3 regions of the Actinomadura verrucosospora genome follow, and region 3 is predicted to be linked to each of the others. Evidence: riboswitches for the same ligand, from Rfam matches in the RefSeq annotation. Region 3 holds a riboswitch; each other region holds the start of a gene.
What was found. Region 3 has a riboswitch for cyclic di-AMP ahead of ABD944_RS30370 (NlpC/P60 family protein). Riboswitches for the same ligand answer to the same signal wherever they lie in the genome.
Positions count from the first base shown of each region.

Region 1: linked by a shared signal. The riboswitch ahead of ABD944_RS23470 (C40 family peptidase) and the one ahead of ABD944_RS30370 (NlpC/P60 family protein) in region 3 are both predicted to bind cyclic di-AMP.
Region 2: linked by a shared signal. The riboswitch ahead of ABD944_RS38615 (CHAP domain-containing protein) and the one ahead of ABD944_RS30370 (NlpC/P60 family protein) in region 3 are both predicted to bind cyclic di-AMP.

Region 1 is NZ_BAABEV010000022.1:128,452-133,648, forward strand. It holds gene ABD944_RS23460 (LacI family DNA-binding transcriptional regulator) at 1-1,048, opposite strand, end outside; gene ABD944_RS23465 (transcriptional regulator) at 1,438-1,668, shown strand; gene ABD944_RS23470 (C40 family peptidase) at 1,972-2,967, opposite strand; cyclic di-AMP (ydaO/yuaA leader) riboswitch at 2,971-3,178, opposite strand; gene ABD944_RS23475 (amino-acid N-acetyltransferase) at 3,449-3,970, shown strand; gene ABD944_RS23480 (RDD family protein) at 3,976-4,791, shown strand; gene ABD944_RS23485 (RDD family protein) at 4,799-5,197, shown strand, end outside.
Region 2 is NZ_BAABEV010000061.1:16,526-21,722, reverse strand. It holds gene ABD944_RS38620 (C40 family peptidase) at 1-914, shown strand, start outside; cyclic di-AMP (ydaO/yuaA leader) riboswitch at 1,410-1,608, shown strand; cyclic di-AMP (ydaO/yuaA leader) riboswitch at 1,745-1,900, shown strand; gene ABD944_RS38615 (CHAP domain-containing protein) at 1,910-2,743, shown strand; gene ABD944_RS38610 (hypothetical protein) at 2,783-4,048, shown strand; gene ABD944_RS38605 (M48 family metallopeptidase) at 4,045-5,197, shown strand, end outside.
Region 3 is NZ_BAABEV010000035.1:76,446-81,642, reverse strand. It holds gene shc (squalene--hopene cyclase) at 1-1,059, shown strand, start outside; gene hpnH (adenosyl-hopene transferase HpnH) at 1,121-2,125, shown strand; gene ABD944_RS30370 (NlpC/P60 family protein) at 2,195-2,929, opposite strand; cyclic di-AMP (ydaO/yuaA leader) riboswitch at 2,939-3,076, opposite strand; gene ABD944_RS30365 (MFS transporter) at 3,420-4,895, shown strand; gene ABD944_RS30360 (cobalamin-independent methionine synthase II family protein) at 5,117-5,197, opposite strand, start outside.

The sequences.
Region 1 (5,197 bases), on a different contig from region 3:
TCTCGGCCATCGCCAGCTCGGCGGCCTCCCAGCCGAGCTCGCGGCGCGGCTGGCGGACGGTGGTGAGCGGCACGGCGGCGCTCGCCGCGAGCTCGATGTCGTCGTAACCGATCACGGCGATGTCCTCGGGGACGCGGACGCCGAGCCGGGTCAGCTCGTTGATCAGGCCGATCGCGAGCAGGTCGTTGGCGCAGAAGACGCCGTCGGGCACGGGGGACATGGCCATGATCTGGTGCGCCGCGGCCTGCCCCTCCGTGGGGCTCAGGGCGTCCTTGACCAGGACCGGGGGCTTGCCGAGGCCCGCCTCGACGATCGTGCGGGCGGCCCCGTCGCGGCGCTCCACGCAGGGCTGCGGCTCGGGGATCCCGGTCACGAACGCGATGCGATCGCGTCCGATGCCGAGGAGGTACGCGGCGGCGGCCTCGCCGCCCGCCACGTGGTCGACCCGGGCGGAGCACACGTCGGAGGCGTCCCGGTCGATCAGCACCACGCTCATGCCCGCGGCGCGCAGCCGGGAGATGTCGCGGGGGCCGATCCCGACCGGGATGACCAGGGCCCCGGCGGCCCGCTGGTCGGCGAGCAGTTCCAGCAGGCGGCGCTCCTTGCGGGGGGAGTGGTCGCTGGACAGCCACAGGGCGTCGTGGCCCGCCGCGTTGAGCGCCGCCTCGGCGCCCCGGGCGACGTCGGTCGCGTAGGGGTTGGTGAGGTCCTCGACGAGGACGCCGAACGCCCGGCGCGGCTGGTCGCCGAACTCGCCCGCGGTCCGCTCGGGGCCCGTGCGGAGCCGGCGCGCGGACTCGTTGCGCACGAATCCGAGCTCCTCGATCGCGGCGCGGACGCGGTCACGGGTAGCTTCGGCCACGAGATCTGGCCGGTTTAGGACATTCGAAACGGTCCCAACTGAGACTCCAGCACGCCTCGCGACCTCACGAATACTGGTCTGTGGCAACTCGCTCCTCGTCCCGCTCCATGGGCGTTTTCCCAGGTAGTGGAGTTTGGCATGGCGGGGCGCCGAATGCACGGTCACACATGGTGAGCGATCGGGCACACAACGCTCTTGACCGGCGCTTGACGGGCCGGATCCGGCCGCCTAGCGTTCCGAGCCGAAGCGTAGCTTGAAACGATTCACGATCTTCGTTCACCGCGAGGACCGGTGGGTTCGGCGAGAGGGGACGGGCGGATGGCTGGCGATCACATCCCGTCTTTCTCGGCAGGCCAACGAGTGAATCGTCACCCGGAGTTCCCCCGTACACCCCCGCAATCGGCCATGCGGCCACCTCCGGCCAAGCGCGCGAGACAGAAAAGGAACCCGATGATCTAAGTCCGGAAGGGTCCGGACCCGGCAACCCAACGCGCGTACAGATCGAGGCCCAACCCGTGCCTGTGCAGCGGACGGCTGCATCCCCGCGGTCATCACCACGGACGAGGGAGGACGGAGTGGAAACAGCCACACTCGCACGTCGTGGCACCGACGATTTCGGGCTGAGCGAGGAAGAGATCCGGCTGCTCGCCCAGATCGCCAGCGGTGTCACCGCCGATGTGGCGGCACGCAAGCTGGAACTGAGCGCTCGGACCTTGCGGCGCCGGCTGCGGACGATCTGCGACCGGCTGGAGGTCAACACCCCTATCGAGGCCGTGGTGTGGGCGGCCCGGAGGCAGCTCATCTAGCGAGGCACCCCCGACGCTCGCCAGGGGACGGCGAGCGTCACCCGGAGAAACGGCGGTTGATCCGAATTCCGTCCACCCCCGCAGCGGCGGCGCCCGCGCCCTGGCAGGTAGGTCCCTGCAGGAGGCGTCGCCGCGGACGGCGTTCGGGCCTGACAGGCCACCTGACCCGCCCCGATCTCCGGCAGGCTTCATCCCTCACGACCAGACTGACCGGCCTATGCCGTGGCGATGCGTCACTCGACACCGCGGTCGGCCGGCACGCCATGCGTTGACCGGCCTGGCCGGTCGTGCGACGGCGGAGTTCTAGGCGACGCGGACGCCGCCGGCGAAGGGGCGCCCGTCCATGGAGGCGATCTTCACGACGTCGCCGGTGTGCGGGGCGTGCAGCATCTTGCCGCCGCCGACGTAGATCCCCATGTGGTGCAGGTCGGCGTAGAAGAAGACGAGGTCGCCCGGCTGGAGCTCGCTGCGCGACACGTGCGTTCCGGCGTTCCACTGGCTGCCGGTGTAGTGCGGCAGGTTGATGCCGACCTGCTTGTAGGCCCACATCGTGAGGCCGGAGCAGTCGAAGGTGGTCGGACCGGCGGCGCCCCACACGTAAGGGCGGCCGATCTTGCTCATCGCGTAGCGGAGCGCCTGCGCCGCCTTGCCGGTGCCGATGACGGGGAGCTTGGCGAGCTGGGTCGGGTCCTTGTCGACGAGCTTGCCGCGGATCTTCTCGTAGGCGTCGGTGATCTTCGTGCGCTGCGAGTCGAGCTGCGTCTTCAGTTCCTTCACCTGCTTGGCGCGGGCCTCGGCCGACTTGCGGGCCCGCTGAGCGGACTGCATGGCCTGCATCAGCCCGAGCACCTGGGTGCTGTCCTGCTTGGCGAAGTAGTGGAGGGTCGCGGCCTGGTCGAGGACGGACTGGGGGTCCTGGGAGGCGACGAACGACACCGTGGGGTCGGAGCCGCCCTGCATGTAGCTCGTCGCCGCGAGGGATCCGACCTTCTGGCGGAGCGTCTCCAGCGTCTTCTCCTGCCGCTTGGCGTTCTCCGTGGCGACCTTGGCGGCGCGCTGCGACTGGGCGAGCCTGACCTTGAGCCCGTTGTACTGCTCGGTGAGCTGCTCCAGCTGGTCGGCGAGCTTGAGCGCCTTCGTCCTCAGCTCCTTGGCGGAGGGCTCGGGGTCGGCGTGCGCGACGGCGATCGTCTGCGGGGCGATCGCGTGCGGAGCGGCCGAAACGACGGCGAGCGCGCCGACCACGATGGTCGCGCGCCCCCGGAAGCGTGAAAGGGAAGCATGCCGCGATCGCTTCACGAATACTCCTCTCCTCAGCCGCCTACCGGATCAGCTGACGGGTCGGGGCCGGAGCAGCCCGTCCGCGCCCGTGAGCGAACCGATCGCCCGCGGTCGCGGATTCACCCCTCGCATTCGGTCGCTCAGGGAGATCTCCCGAAACGCTCCGAAAGTGGGTCCCCGGCTCCTCGGGCAGCTGGTTGCGACCCGGGGGACTCGGCGGATCGGCCCCCGTCCTGCGGTGGGCCGACGTCAGCGCAGGACACTAACGGACCCCGCATTGGATGCCAACCAGAACATGCGAATTCGCAGGTCACGCGGCGCGGTGAACGAGGAGAACGCCGGGCGGACGCGTCCCGCGCGCGGTGTTGTGGCCCCCCTCTCGGCCGGCCCCTGGCAGTACCTGGCCCCTTTTATCTAGTCAGTAGCACGCGCCGCCCGGCGCGGAAGGGTGGGAGGGCGTGCCCTGGTGCGCTGCGGCGTTCGATAATCTCGCCTGTTTGTGGAAGTCGTGATCCGGCGTGCCCGTACCGCCGACGTCCAGGAGATCCGCAGGCTCGTCGACCTGTACGCCGGGTCGGGGCGTCGCCTGCTGAAGAAGACGACGGTCAAGCTGTACGAGGACGTCCAGGAGTTCTGGGTCGCCGAGGACGTGCAGCACGGGACGCCCGGGCCGATCATCGGCTGCGGCGCGCTCCATGTCATGTGGGAGGACCTCGCGGAGGTCCGCTCGGTCGCCGTGGACAAGGGATGCGGCGGGCGGGGAATCGGGCACCGCATCGTGACCCGCCTCCTGGAGAACGCGCGAGAACTCGGCGTCCGCCGTGTGTTCTGCCTTACCTTCGAGGTGGAGTTCTTCGCTCGCCACGGCTTCCAGCAGATCCTGGGGACTCCGGTGTCGCCAGAGGTGTACGAGGAACTTCTCCGCTCCTACGACGAAGGCGTGGCAGAGTTCTTGGACCTCGACCGGGTCAAGCCGAATACGTTGGGCAACACCCGGATGTTGCTTCGCCTGGAGGACTGACCCGAATGAGCGATTCCCCCCACCGCGGGCGGCCTTACCAGCCCCAGCAGGGGCAGGGTTCCTACGGCCCGCCCCCTCCGTACCAAGGTTCTCAGTGGCAGCAACCACAGCAGCCGTCCTCGCAGCAGCAGTGGGAACAGCAGCCCCAGCAGCAATGGCAGACGCAGCAGCAGCAGTGGAACCAGCAGCCCGCCTACGAGGACTACGGCTCGTACGACGGCGGCGGTTCCTACGACGGCGGCGGTGACGTGGCGCTGGCGCCCATTCACCGTAGGGCGGGCGCGCGAATCATCGACAACGCGCTCGTCGCGGTCTTCGGGTTCGCTCTCGTCCTGCCGGTGACGATCGGCGCGTTCGGTCTGGGCAAGCCGGGCAGCAAGACGGAGGACGAGGGTGGTGTGTGGAACTGGCCCATCATCTTCACCCTCTTCTGTGTCCTCTCTGTGCTGCCGTTCATCTATGAGGCCGTGCAGTTGTCCATGTGGGGACGGACGCTGGGGAAGCGTGTTCTGGGCCTGGGGGTCGTTCAGGCGAGGCCCGCGGGCACCCCGATCACCACGACGCAGGCTGTCTGGCGTGCGGGGATCACCCACGTCGGCTACCAGCTCGGCGTGTTCTTCTTCCTCGTCCTGGCGGTGATGGTGTGGGACTACGCCGCGTACGGGATGGTGCTGGTCTGGGCGGGCGCGCTGATGGCCTACCTGTGGGCGATCTGGGATCAGCCTCTGCACCAGTCGCTGCACGATCGCTTCGCCGGCACGCTCGTCATCGACGAGCGGGTCGGATATGACGAGTCCGAGTACTCCGAGTACGCGGGCTAAGGCCACGATGGCGGCAACGCTCGCCGAGCCGGGGCAGAGGCTCCTGGCACGCGTCGTCGACACGCTCGTCGTCGGAGTCCCCGTCGTTCTCGTCGTCCGCGAACTGGTGTCCGGGCACACGGCGGACGTCATCGCCCCGTCCGCCGTGGCCGGATGCATGCTGCTGTACGAGGCTGTCCAGCTCGCCCTCTGGGGCCGGACGCTCGGCAAGCGCGTCGCGGGCATCGAGGTGGTCGCTGCGACGGCTCAGGAGGCCCCTGAAGCGTCGCCAGAGGGAAGCGGCGGAGCGGGCGGGAGCGCCGGTCTCGGTGACGTGTCGGCCCTTCCCGTGTCCGTGCCGGGTTTCGTGCCCGTGGCGGCCCCCGAGCCCGCGGAGGCCGCCGCTCCCAACGGTGCTGAGGTCGTG
Region 2 (5,197 bases), on a different contig from region 3:
CCGAGCCCAAGCCGACCCGGGCGCAGGCCCAGAAGACGCTCGACAAGCTCAACGAGAAGATGGACCAGAAGGTCGAGCAGTTCAACCAGAACCGCGAGAAGCTCAAGGTCGCCAAGAAGAAGTTCGACGCCGCGACCAAGGCGAGCAAGCAGGAGCAGGCCGACTTCGAGGAGCAGCGGTCCAAGATCGCGCAGATGGCGGCCACCGCCTACAAGAACGGTGACTCGGCCGACGTCACCGGCTTCGTCGGCAGCAACGACCCGCAGTCGATCCTCGACCAGGCCGCCGTCTTCTCGCACCTGTCGCACGAGCGCAGCTCCCAGCTCACCCAGTTCCTCGCGACCGCCCAGCGGCTCCGCCGCGAGCAGTCCCAGGCGAAGGCCGCCTACGACGAGGTGAAGTCCAAGCAGGACGAGCTGAAGAAGCAGAAGCAGGACCTCGACAAGCAGGTGCAGAAGCAGAAGGCGCTCGTGCGCCGGCTCGGCGGCGGAAGCACGCCCTCCCGCCCGGGCGGCGGCGGCCCCACGGGCGGCACCTACAACGGCCCGGCGAGCGGCCCGGCCCGCACGGCGCTCAACTTCGCCTACGCGCAGCTCGGCAAGCCCTACTCCTACGGCGCCGAGGGCCCGGACTCCTACGACTGCTCCGGTCTGACCATGAAGGCCTGGGCCGCCGCGGGCGTCAGCATCACCCGCACCACCAACACCCAGTACGCCTACACCAGCTCCAAGCGGGTCGCCTGGAACAACATGCAGCCCGGTGATCTGGTGTTCTTCAGCAACCTCGGCCACGTCGGCCTCTACGTGGGCGGCGGCAAGATGATCCACGCCCCGCACACCGGCGACGTCGTCAAGATCAGCGACATCAGCTCCGGCTACTACAAGAGCAACTTCTACGGCGCCGGGCGCCCCTGACACACCCCCTGACCCCCTGCTCCACGGGCGTCACGGGACCTCCATCGACAACGGACCAGGCTTGACCTGGTCCGTTGTTGATTTTGGGGGGGTTTGCCTTCTTTTGGGGTTTTGGTACCTTTGCACCACTCACGGCGCCCTCCAGACGCCGTGGACCCGCGGCGCCCACCTGGCGCCCCGGCCCCACGCGGCGCATCCAGCACCCGCGTGACGGCGGCGCGAGCCACGCGCCGCTCCCCCCAGGCGGCACGCCCCACGTGCCGTCCCGCGGCGCCCGAAGGCGCCGCACGGTCTCGTCGCAGACCCGGCCGACCCCGTCCACCGTGCGCACGCCCGCAGCGTGCATGGCGCTGAGCGCGCAGCCGCGGTGGCGTACACGGGGCAGGCCCCGGACGGTCCCCGGAGACGGGCCGCCGTCCGTCCACAACACAAGGCGCCGCTCGTTCGCACGCGGGAGACAGGTCCCGCGCCGGGCCCCATCTCGCCCCCAGGATCGCAGCGGCAGCGCCGAATCCGCCTCAGCGCGGAACCGGGGACCCATCTGCGCCGGAGTCCGGAGGAACTCTCCGGACGGGCATTCCGGCACCCGGGGTGAATCGGCGCGTCTCTCCCGGCAGTCCGGTGAGAGCCGCCGTAGGGCCACTTCCACGCCCGAACCCGTCAGCTAACCCGGTAGGCGTCTGGAAGAGAAGGAGTGAATCCCGCAGCGTTACCTGGGGCGTGGCCGCCACGCGGCCACGCCCCCACCCCCTGCACTCCGCGGGCGTCCACGCCCGCCGAGATTCCCCATTCAGAACCGGTGTGCCCGCCCCCGGGCACGTCACCGCCGAGTCCGCGGACCGCCGTGCCCCGCATGCGCGTCCACCGTGGAACCGGGGACCCACTGCGTCCTTTTCGGGGTGAATCGGCCTGCCTTCGCGGGCCGTAGGGCGGCTTCCACGCCCGAACCCGTCAGCTAACCCGGTAGGCGGCATGGAAGTCGAGGAGATCCCCCCGTGCCACGCGCGCACTGCAAGAAGACCCACGGCAGGCACCGCAAGCCGAACCCCCTGTCCCTGACCTGGCGGACGACCGGCGGCGTGATCGTCGGCGCCGCCGTGCTCGGCACCGCCGCCGCCACCGCGCAGGCGTCGGTCCTGCCGTTCGGCTCCACCCCGGTGAGGGCCGCCGCCGCGGCCGACCTCGCCCCCGGCCTGACGGCGCACGGCGGCCCGCCCGGGCGCCGTGCCGAGGACGAGCGCAAGACGACCGGCTCGAAGGCTCCGGCGAAGAAGGACCAGCCCGAGCAGCCGAAGGCGGAGACCTCCGAGAAGGCCGCCCCGAAGACCGTCGCGAAGTCGCGCCCCACCGCCGCGCAGGCCATCGAGCTCGCCCGCTCGCAGGTCGGCGTCGAGGAGGACGGCGGCGGCGAGACCAAGTTCCAGGACTGGTACATGGCCACGTCCCGCGCGCGGGAGACCCTCGCGCGCGACGGCGGCTCCCTCAGCGGCTACGGCGACGCGAACTGGTGCGACATGTTCGTCTCCTGGGTGGGCGAGCAGATCGGCTTCAGCGACCAGGTCGGCAGCGACGCCTGGACGGTCGCCCACGCCCGCTGGTTCCAGGAGCACGGCCGCTGGGGCAACGAGCCGAGGCCCGGCGCGATCGTGTTCTTCTCGTGGGGCGGCAGTGAGTCCGTCGACGACATCGAGCACGTCGGCATGGTGGTCAAGAAGATCGACGATGGCACGATCGAGACCGTCGAGGGCAACACCGACAACGCCGTCCGGATAAAGGAACGTTCCACAGACGTCGTCGTCGGCTACGGCTACCCGGACTACCGGTCGTGACGGCGCCCCACGCCCCGCGCCCTGCATAGGATCGCGCCCATGGAGGAAGGCCCCGGGCAGGACGCCCCCGTCACGCGGCGCAGGGTCCTCGCCCTCGGCGCGGGCGGGGTCGCCGTCCTCCTCGCCGGAGGCGCCGGCCTGGCGGGCTCGCGCTCCGGCGGCCGGGCGGCGGGCGCCCGTGCTCCCGGCTCCCCGTCCGCCGGGACGTTCAATCCCTCCCTGGCCTCCGCCGTCCTCGCCAATCGCGCCGCGGCCGTCCGCCAAGGCGACCGCATGGCGTTCCTCGCCACGGTGGGCAACGCCCCCGCCGCCTTCCAGGACACCCAGTCCCGCATGTACGGGAACCTCCGGAAGCTTCCCCTGGAAGGCTGGCGGGAGCGCGTCGTCCGCGTCGAGACCGTGGACGGCGAGACCGCCGTCGTCCGCGTCGAGGCGCGCTACAGGCTGCGCGGCTTCGACCGGAGCGACGTGGCCCGCACCCGCTACCTCACGCTGGCCCCGCGGGGCGGTGCGTGGACGATCGTCGGCGACGGGACGTCCCGCGGCCTCGCCGACGACACCGACATCTGGGACTGCGGCCCCCTGACGGTGGTCAGGGGCCGCACGAGCCTGGTCGTCGGCGACGGCGCCGGCCTCGACGGCATCGCCCGGCGGCTGGACGCGGCCGTCCCGGTCGTGACGTCCGTGGTCGGCACGGGGTGGGCGCGGCGGGTCGTCGCGCTCGTCCCCGCCGACGCGACCGTCGCCTCCGCGCTCGCCGGCCCCGGGCAGAGCCTCGGCCAGATCGCCGCGCTCGCCGCCGTCGCCCCGGCCGCCGGGGGCGGTCGCGGCGAGGACCGCGTCATCGTCTCCCCCGGCACCTTCGGCCGCCTCAACGAGCTGGGCCGCGACGTCGTCCTCGCCCACGAACTGACCCACGTCGCCACCGGCGGCGCCCGCGACGGGCGCACCCCGCTGTGGCTGATCGAGGGCTTCGCGGACTACGTCGGCTACCGGCGCGTCAAGATCAGCACCCGGTCGGCGGCGGGCGAGCTGCGCCGCGAGGTCTCCGCCGGGCGCGCGCCCTCCGCGCTGCCCTCCGCCGACGCGTTCGCCGGCGGCTCCCCCCGCCTCAGCCAGGCCTACCAGGAGGCCTGGCTCGCCTGCCGGATGGTCGCCGACCGGTACGGTGAAGCGGCGCTGGTGCGGCTCTACCGGGCCGCCGGGCGCGCCCCGGAGGCCGCGGCGCTGCGCGACGTGCTCGGCCTGACGCGGGAGCGCTTCACCGCACTGTGGCGCGACTACGTGAAGGAGGAGCTCGCATGAGCGAGGCGGAGACCGACGAGGACCGCGCCGGGAACTCCGCCGCCGGAACCCCCGGCGCCGCCCCCGCGCGCCGGCCCCGGATCGCCGCCGCCGTCACCGCCGCCGTGCTCTTCGCCGGGGTCGCGACCGTGCTCGCGAGGACCACGCCGTGGAACCCGCTCCCCGGGCACGTCCCCGGCGGGCGGGTGGAACCCGATCCCGCGCTGGACTTCACCCCCGCCGAGATCGCCCGCTCCCGGGCGTTCGACTCGGCCGTCAACCCGCCCGCCTACACCGGGCTCCTCGTCGGCCTCGCCCTGATCCTGGTGCTGGGCCTCACGCCGCTGGGCGCCCGGTTCATCGGCTGGGCCACCGCGAGAACCCGCCGCCGGCCGCTTCGGATCATCCTCGGAACCATGGCCCTGACCACGCTGCTGCGCGTCGCCGGGCTCCCGTTCCACATCTGGAGCGAGTCCGTGCTGCGCCGATACGGGCTGTCCACGCAGAGCTGGCCCGCATGGCTCGTCGACCAGGCGAAGTCCCTCGCCGTCACGTGGGTCATCTACACGATCGCCCTGCTGCTCCTCTACGCCCTCATCCGCCGCTTCCCGCGCCACTGGTGGGCCGGCGCCGCCGCGGGCGGGTTCGTCCTCGTCGTCTTCGCCTCGTTCGTCTACCCGCTCGCCGTGGAGCCCGTGTTCAACAAGTTCCACTCGCTGCCGGCGGGGCGGTTGCGCACCGACCTGCTGGCGATGGCCGAGCGGGACGGCGTGCCCGTCGAGGACGTCCTCGTCGCGGACGCCTCCCGCCGGACGACGTCCCTGAACGCCTACGTGTCCGGGTTCGGCTCCACGCGCCGCATCGTCCTCTACGACACGCTGCTGAAGTCGCCGCCCGCCCAGGTCGAGTCCATCGTCGGGCACGAGCTCGGCCACGCCAAGCGCGACGACGTGCTGTGGGGCACGCTCGTCGGCGCGCTCGGGGTGGCGGGGGCCATGTGCCTGCTGTACCTGCTGATGACGTCCCCGCGCCTGCTGCGGCGCGCCGGGCTCGATCCCGGCGGGCCCGGCGCCGGCGGGACCGGGCCGGACGCGCGCCGCGGCGGTGCGGCGGCCGACCCGAGGTCCATCGCGCTCCTCCTCGCGCTCGTGACCGCCGGGACGACGCTCG
Region 3 (5,197 bases):
CACGAGCTCGGCTACGGCCTCGACCATCCGGTCATCAGGCGCGGCCTCGACGGGCTCGAACGCTTCACGATCCGCGACGGGAAGGGACGCCGCCTTGAGGCGTGCCAGTCACCCGTCTGGGACACGGTCCTCGCCGTGAACGCGCTCGCCGACGCGGGGGTGGCCGCCGACCACCCGTCCCTGCTGCGGGCCGCCGAATGGATCGTCGGCGAGGAGGTCCGCGGGCCGGGGGACTGGGCGGTGAAGCGGCCGGACGTCCCGCCGGGCGGCTGGGCGTTCGAGTTCGACAACGACGTCTACCCCGACACCGACGACACCGCCGAGGCGATCCTGGCGCTGCGCCGGGCCGCCTTACCGGCGGCGGAGGAGCCGATCAGGCGGGCCGTCCGCTGGCTGGAGGGGATGGCCTCGCGCGACGGCGGCTTCGGCGCCTTCGACGCCGACAACACCCGCGAGCTGTGCACGAAGCTGCCCTTCTGCGACTTCGGCGCCGTCATCGACCCGCCGTCCGCCGACGTCACCGCCCACGTCGTTGAGGCGCTGTCCAAGGAGGGCCTCGCGGAGTCGGCCGTGGTCAGGCGCGCCGTCGTGTGGCTGCTCCGGGCGCAGGAGGCGGACGGCTCGTGGTTCGGGCGCTGGGGGGCGAACCACGTCTACGGCACGGGAAGCGTGGTGCCCGCGCTCGTCGCGGCCGGGGTGCGTCCCGGCAAGCCCGCGATCCGGCGCGCCGTGGTCTGGCTGGAGGACCACCAGAACCCCGACGGCGGCTGGGGCGAGGACCTGCGCTCCTACGACGACCCCGCGTGGATCGGGCGGGGCGAGTCCACCCCGTCGCAGACGGCCTGGGCACTGCTGGCGCTGCTCGCCGCGGGCGAGCGCACCCCTGCCGTGGAGGCCGGCGTGCGGTGGCTCGTCGACCACCAGCGCCCGGACGGCAACTGGGACGAGGAGCAGTTCACCGGCACCGGCTTCCCCGGCGACTTCTACATCAACTACCACCTGTACCGCCTGGTCTTCCCCCTGAGCGCCCTCGGCCGCTACCTGGAGGGCGCGGCATGAGGCGGGGGCGCGGACCGGGCGGGACCGCCGAGTTCACCCTGCACGAGGAGGTCCCGACACCATGAGCATGCCGCTCCGCCAGAGCCTTCGCATCGGAAGCTACATCCTCCGCAACAAGCTGCGCGGCCGGGAGAAGTTCCCGCTCATCGTCGAGCTGGAGCCCCTGTTCGCCTGCAACCTCGCCTGCGCCGGCTGCGGGAAGATCCAGCACCCGCACGACGTGCTGAGGAAGCGGATGCCGGTCGAGCAGGCCCTCGCCGCCATCGAGGAGTGCGGCGCGCCGATGGTCTCCATCGCGGGCGGCGAGCCGCTGATGCACCCGCAGATCGACGAGCTGGTGAACGAGCTCGTCCGCCGCAGGAAGTACGTCTTCCTGTGCACGAACGCGCTGCTCATCCCCAAGAAGATCGACAAGTTCGCGCCCTCGCCGTACTTCGCGTGGGCGGTGCACATCGACGGGCTGCGGGAACGCCACGACGCGTCCGTGTGCAAGGAGGGTGTCTTCGACGACGCCGTCGCGGCCGTCAGGGAGTGCAAGCGGCGGGGGTTCCGCGTCACCACCAACACGACGATCTTCAACACGGACACGCCGCAGACCGTCATCGACGTCATGAACTACCTCAACGACGACCTCCGGGTCGACGAGATGATGATCTCGCCGGGCTACGCCTACGACAAGGCGCCCGACCAGGACCACTTCCTCGGCGTCCAGGAGACGCGGGAGCTGTTCCGCAAGGCGTTCGGGGACGGCAACCGCAAGCGGTGGCGCTTCAACCACTCGCCCCTGTTCCTGGACTTCCTGGAAGGCAAGGTCGACTTCCCCTGCACGGCCTGGGCGATCCCGTCCTACTCCCTCTTCGGCTGGCAGCGTCCCTGCTACCTGATGTCGGACGGCTACGCGCAGACCTACCAGGAACTCCTGGACGAGACCGACTGGGAGTCCTACGGAAGGGGACGCGACTCCCGCTGCGCCAACTGCATGGCCCACTGCGGCTACGAACCCACGGCCGTCTTCTCGACCCTCGGCTCCCTGAAGGAGTCCTTGCGGGCCGTCCGCTCGGTCTGACCCCTCTCTCTCCAAGCCCGTTCCGCCCGGCACCGGCGTCCCGCCGATGCCGGGCGTCTTCAGGGACGCCTACGTGAGGGACGTCGGCCGGTACGCCTTGTACTCGTCGCCCGAGGAGAGCCCGTAGTCGAGCTCGCGGTGGTCGGTTCCGTACCGGCCGCGCTGCTCGTAGGCCCAGTACGACGAGTGCTCCTTGTCGGCCCACTTCTCGAAGATGACGACGTGCCGGGTGGTGTTGCTGCCGAGGGCGTCCATGACGAGGTCGCCCTTCTTCAGCTCGGACATCGCGATTCGCTCGGTGTACCGCGACGAGGTGAGGCCGACGGTGTTCGTCCCGGGCTTGGGCAGCCCCAGCGCCATGGACACGTATCCCGAGCAGTCGGTGCGGTAGCCGTTGTGCGTGCTGGTCTGGCTGTAGGGGACCCGCCGGCCGGTGTGCGGATGCCAGGTCCTGGCCCGCGCGATGACCTTGGACCGCGCGTCCGACTTCGGCGCGGCGGCCTGCTTCCGCGGCTCGGCCTTCGCCGACGACTCGGTCTTCGCCGAGGGCTCGGCCTTCGCCGGGGCCTTGAACTCCTTCTGGACCTGGGCCTGCGCTCTGACCTGCTCCTGCGGCGTCGCCTGCCGCGGCGCGGTCCGCTGCTGCGGCACGGTCTGGACGGCGGCGACGGTTTCGGTGGACGCGTGCTGCAGGGTCGTCGGCATGGCCGCCGTCGCGCCGAAGACGGCGAGGCCCGTCAGCGTGACGGTGACCCAGGGGCCGGGCCGCAGAACGCGCGGCCGGTCGAGGTGCTTGCCTTTCAAGGGGGGCTCCTTGCTTCCATGTGCCGCCTACCGGGTTAGCTGACGGGTTCGGACGTGGAAGTCGCCCTACGGCCTGACAGGCCGATTCACCCCAGTTCGGGTTGGGTCCCCGGCTCCGCGCCACGGCGGACTCGGCGGGTGCCGCTGAGAGACAGCGGCGCTGACGATGTGGGGCCCGATCGATGAGGGATCTCGGGCCTTGTCGCGCGGGGACGGCACCCCGCCCCACCGCGCTCGGAAACCCCGCGGTGGGACAAAACGCCTGGAAGGCGTCTTGAAGGGGCAAAGCTACTGAAATCACCAAGAGACGGCAAGGTCGCGGGCGATGATTCCGCAGCTCAGTGCCGTGCCGACCCGGCACCCCGGCCGTCGCCTGCCGCCGTTGTGGGCGTGCCGGGGAGGCGATCCGGGCCCGATGCGCCTCTAGACGGAGGAGAAACCTCCAGTTAGTATCCGGAGGAGAACCCTTCACTTAGAGGAGGTGGGTTCCATGACCGCCATCCCGGCGCGCACCGCGTCCGGTCCGTCCGCGGCCGTCCCGAACCGGCGCTGGGCGGCGCTGGTCGTCATCGCCGTCGCGCAGCTGATGATCGCGCTCGACGCCACCATCGTGAACATCGCGCTGCCGACGGCCCAGCACGCGCTCGGCTTCGGCGACGCCGACCGGCAGTGGGTGATCACCGCGTACACCCTGTCCTTCGCCGGGCTGCTCCTGCTCGGCGGCCGGATCGCCGACCTGGTCGGGCGGCGCCGCAGCTTCCTGGCCGGGCTGGCCGGGTTCGCCGTCGCCTCGATGATCGCCGGGGCCGCGCCCGGCTTCGGGGTCCTCGTGGTCGGGCGCGCCCTGCAGGGGGCGTTCGCCGCGCTGCTCGCGCCCACCGCCCTGTCGCTGCTGGCGGTGACGTTCACCGAGCCCAGGGAGCGCGCGAAGGCGTTCGGCGTCTACGGCGCCGTGGCGAGCAGCGGCGCGGCGGTCGGGCTGCTGCTCGGCGGCGCGCTGACCCAGTACGCCGACTGGCGCTGGTGCCTCTACGTCAACGTCGCCATCGCCGCGGCCGCGTCGGTGGCGGGACGGATCGTCCTTCCCGCGCCGCCGGCGTTCCCCGGGGCGCGCGTCGACTGGATCTCCGCCGTCCTCGTCACCGGCGGCCTGGCGGCCGTCGTGTACGGCGCGGGCGAGGCCGCCCCGCACGGCTGGGACGCCTGGCGGACCACCGCGCCGCTCGCGGTCGGCGGCCTGGCGCTCGCCCTGTTCGCCGTGCGCCAGGCCAGGCACGCCGCGCCGCTGCTGCCGCTGCGGATCCTCGCCGACCGGGGCCGGGCCGGCGCCTACCTCGCGGTGGCCACCGCGGTCGTCGGCGCCTTCGGGGTCTTCCTCACGCTCACCTACTACCTCCAGGTGGTCGCGCACTTCTCCCCGATGCGCACCGGGCTGGCGTTCCTGCCGATGGCCGTCGCGAACTCCGCGAGCGGCTACCTCGTCGGCGCCCGGCTCACCCGGCGGGTGCCCGCCCGGCTGCTGATCTCCGCCGGCCTGCTCATCGCCGCGGCCGGGCTGGCCGCCCTGACCCGGCTCGACGCGGGCAGCGGCTACGCCACCGCCGTCGTCCCGGTCGAGGTCCTGCTCGGGATCGGCATGGGCGCCGTGTTCCCGCCGGCGTTCTCACTGGCGACCGCGGGCGTCTCCCCGCGCGAGGCCGGGGTCGCCGCCGCGGTCGTCAACGCCGCGTCGCAGATGGGCGGTTCGATCGGAACCGCCGTCGTCAACACCGTCGCGATCGGCGCGACCGCGGGCTACCTGCGCGAGCACGGTCCGGCCGCCTCGCGGGCGGGGGCCCTCGTGCACGGCTACACCACCGGGGCGACCGTCTCGGCGCTGGCCCTGACCGCCGTGGCCGTCGTGGTGATGCTCCTCATCCGGACCCCGCCCTCCTCGGACGCGACCACCGACCACACCTCCCGGTGACCGCGATGGCCGACCACCGTGCCGGAACGGCCGGGTCGGCGTCGGGGAGGCCGGTGCACGTGGTGAGCCGTCCACGCGCCGCCCGGACGCGGCGCTTGGAGGTGGACGGGCCGCCCCACCCCCGCACCGCCGTCAGCGGACCAGGCCGTCTGCGGCGGCGGCCGCGGGCGTGCCATCGGGTCCGAGGGTGCGAGGGTGTGGCGGCGGAGACGGGCGGCGGGTCAGACGCCGAGTTCGGCGGCGGCGAGGGCGGTGCCCTCCACGCGGGCGGCGATCTTCGCGAAGGCCGTGTCGCGGGACGT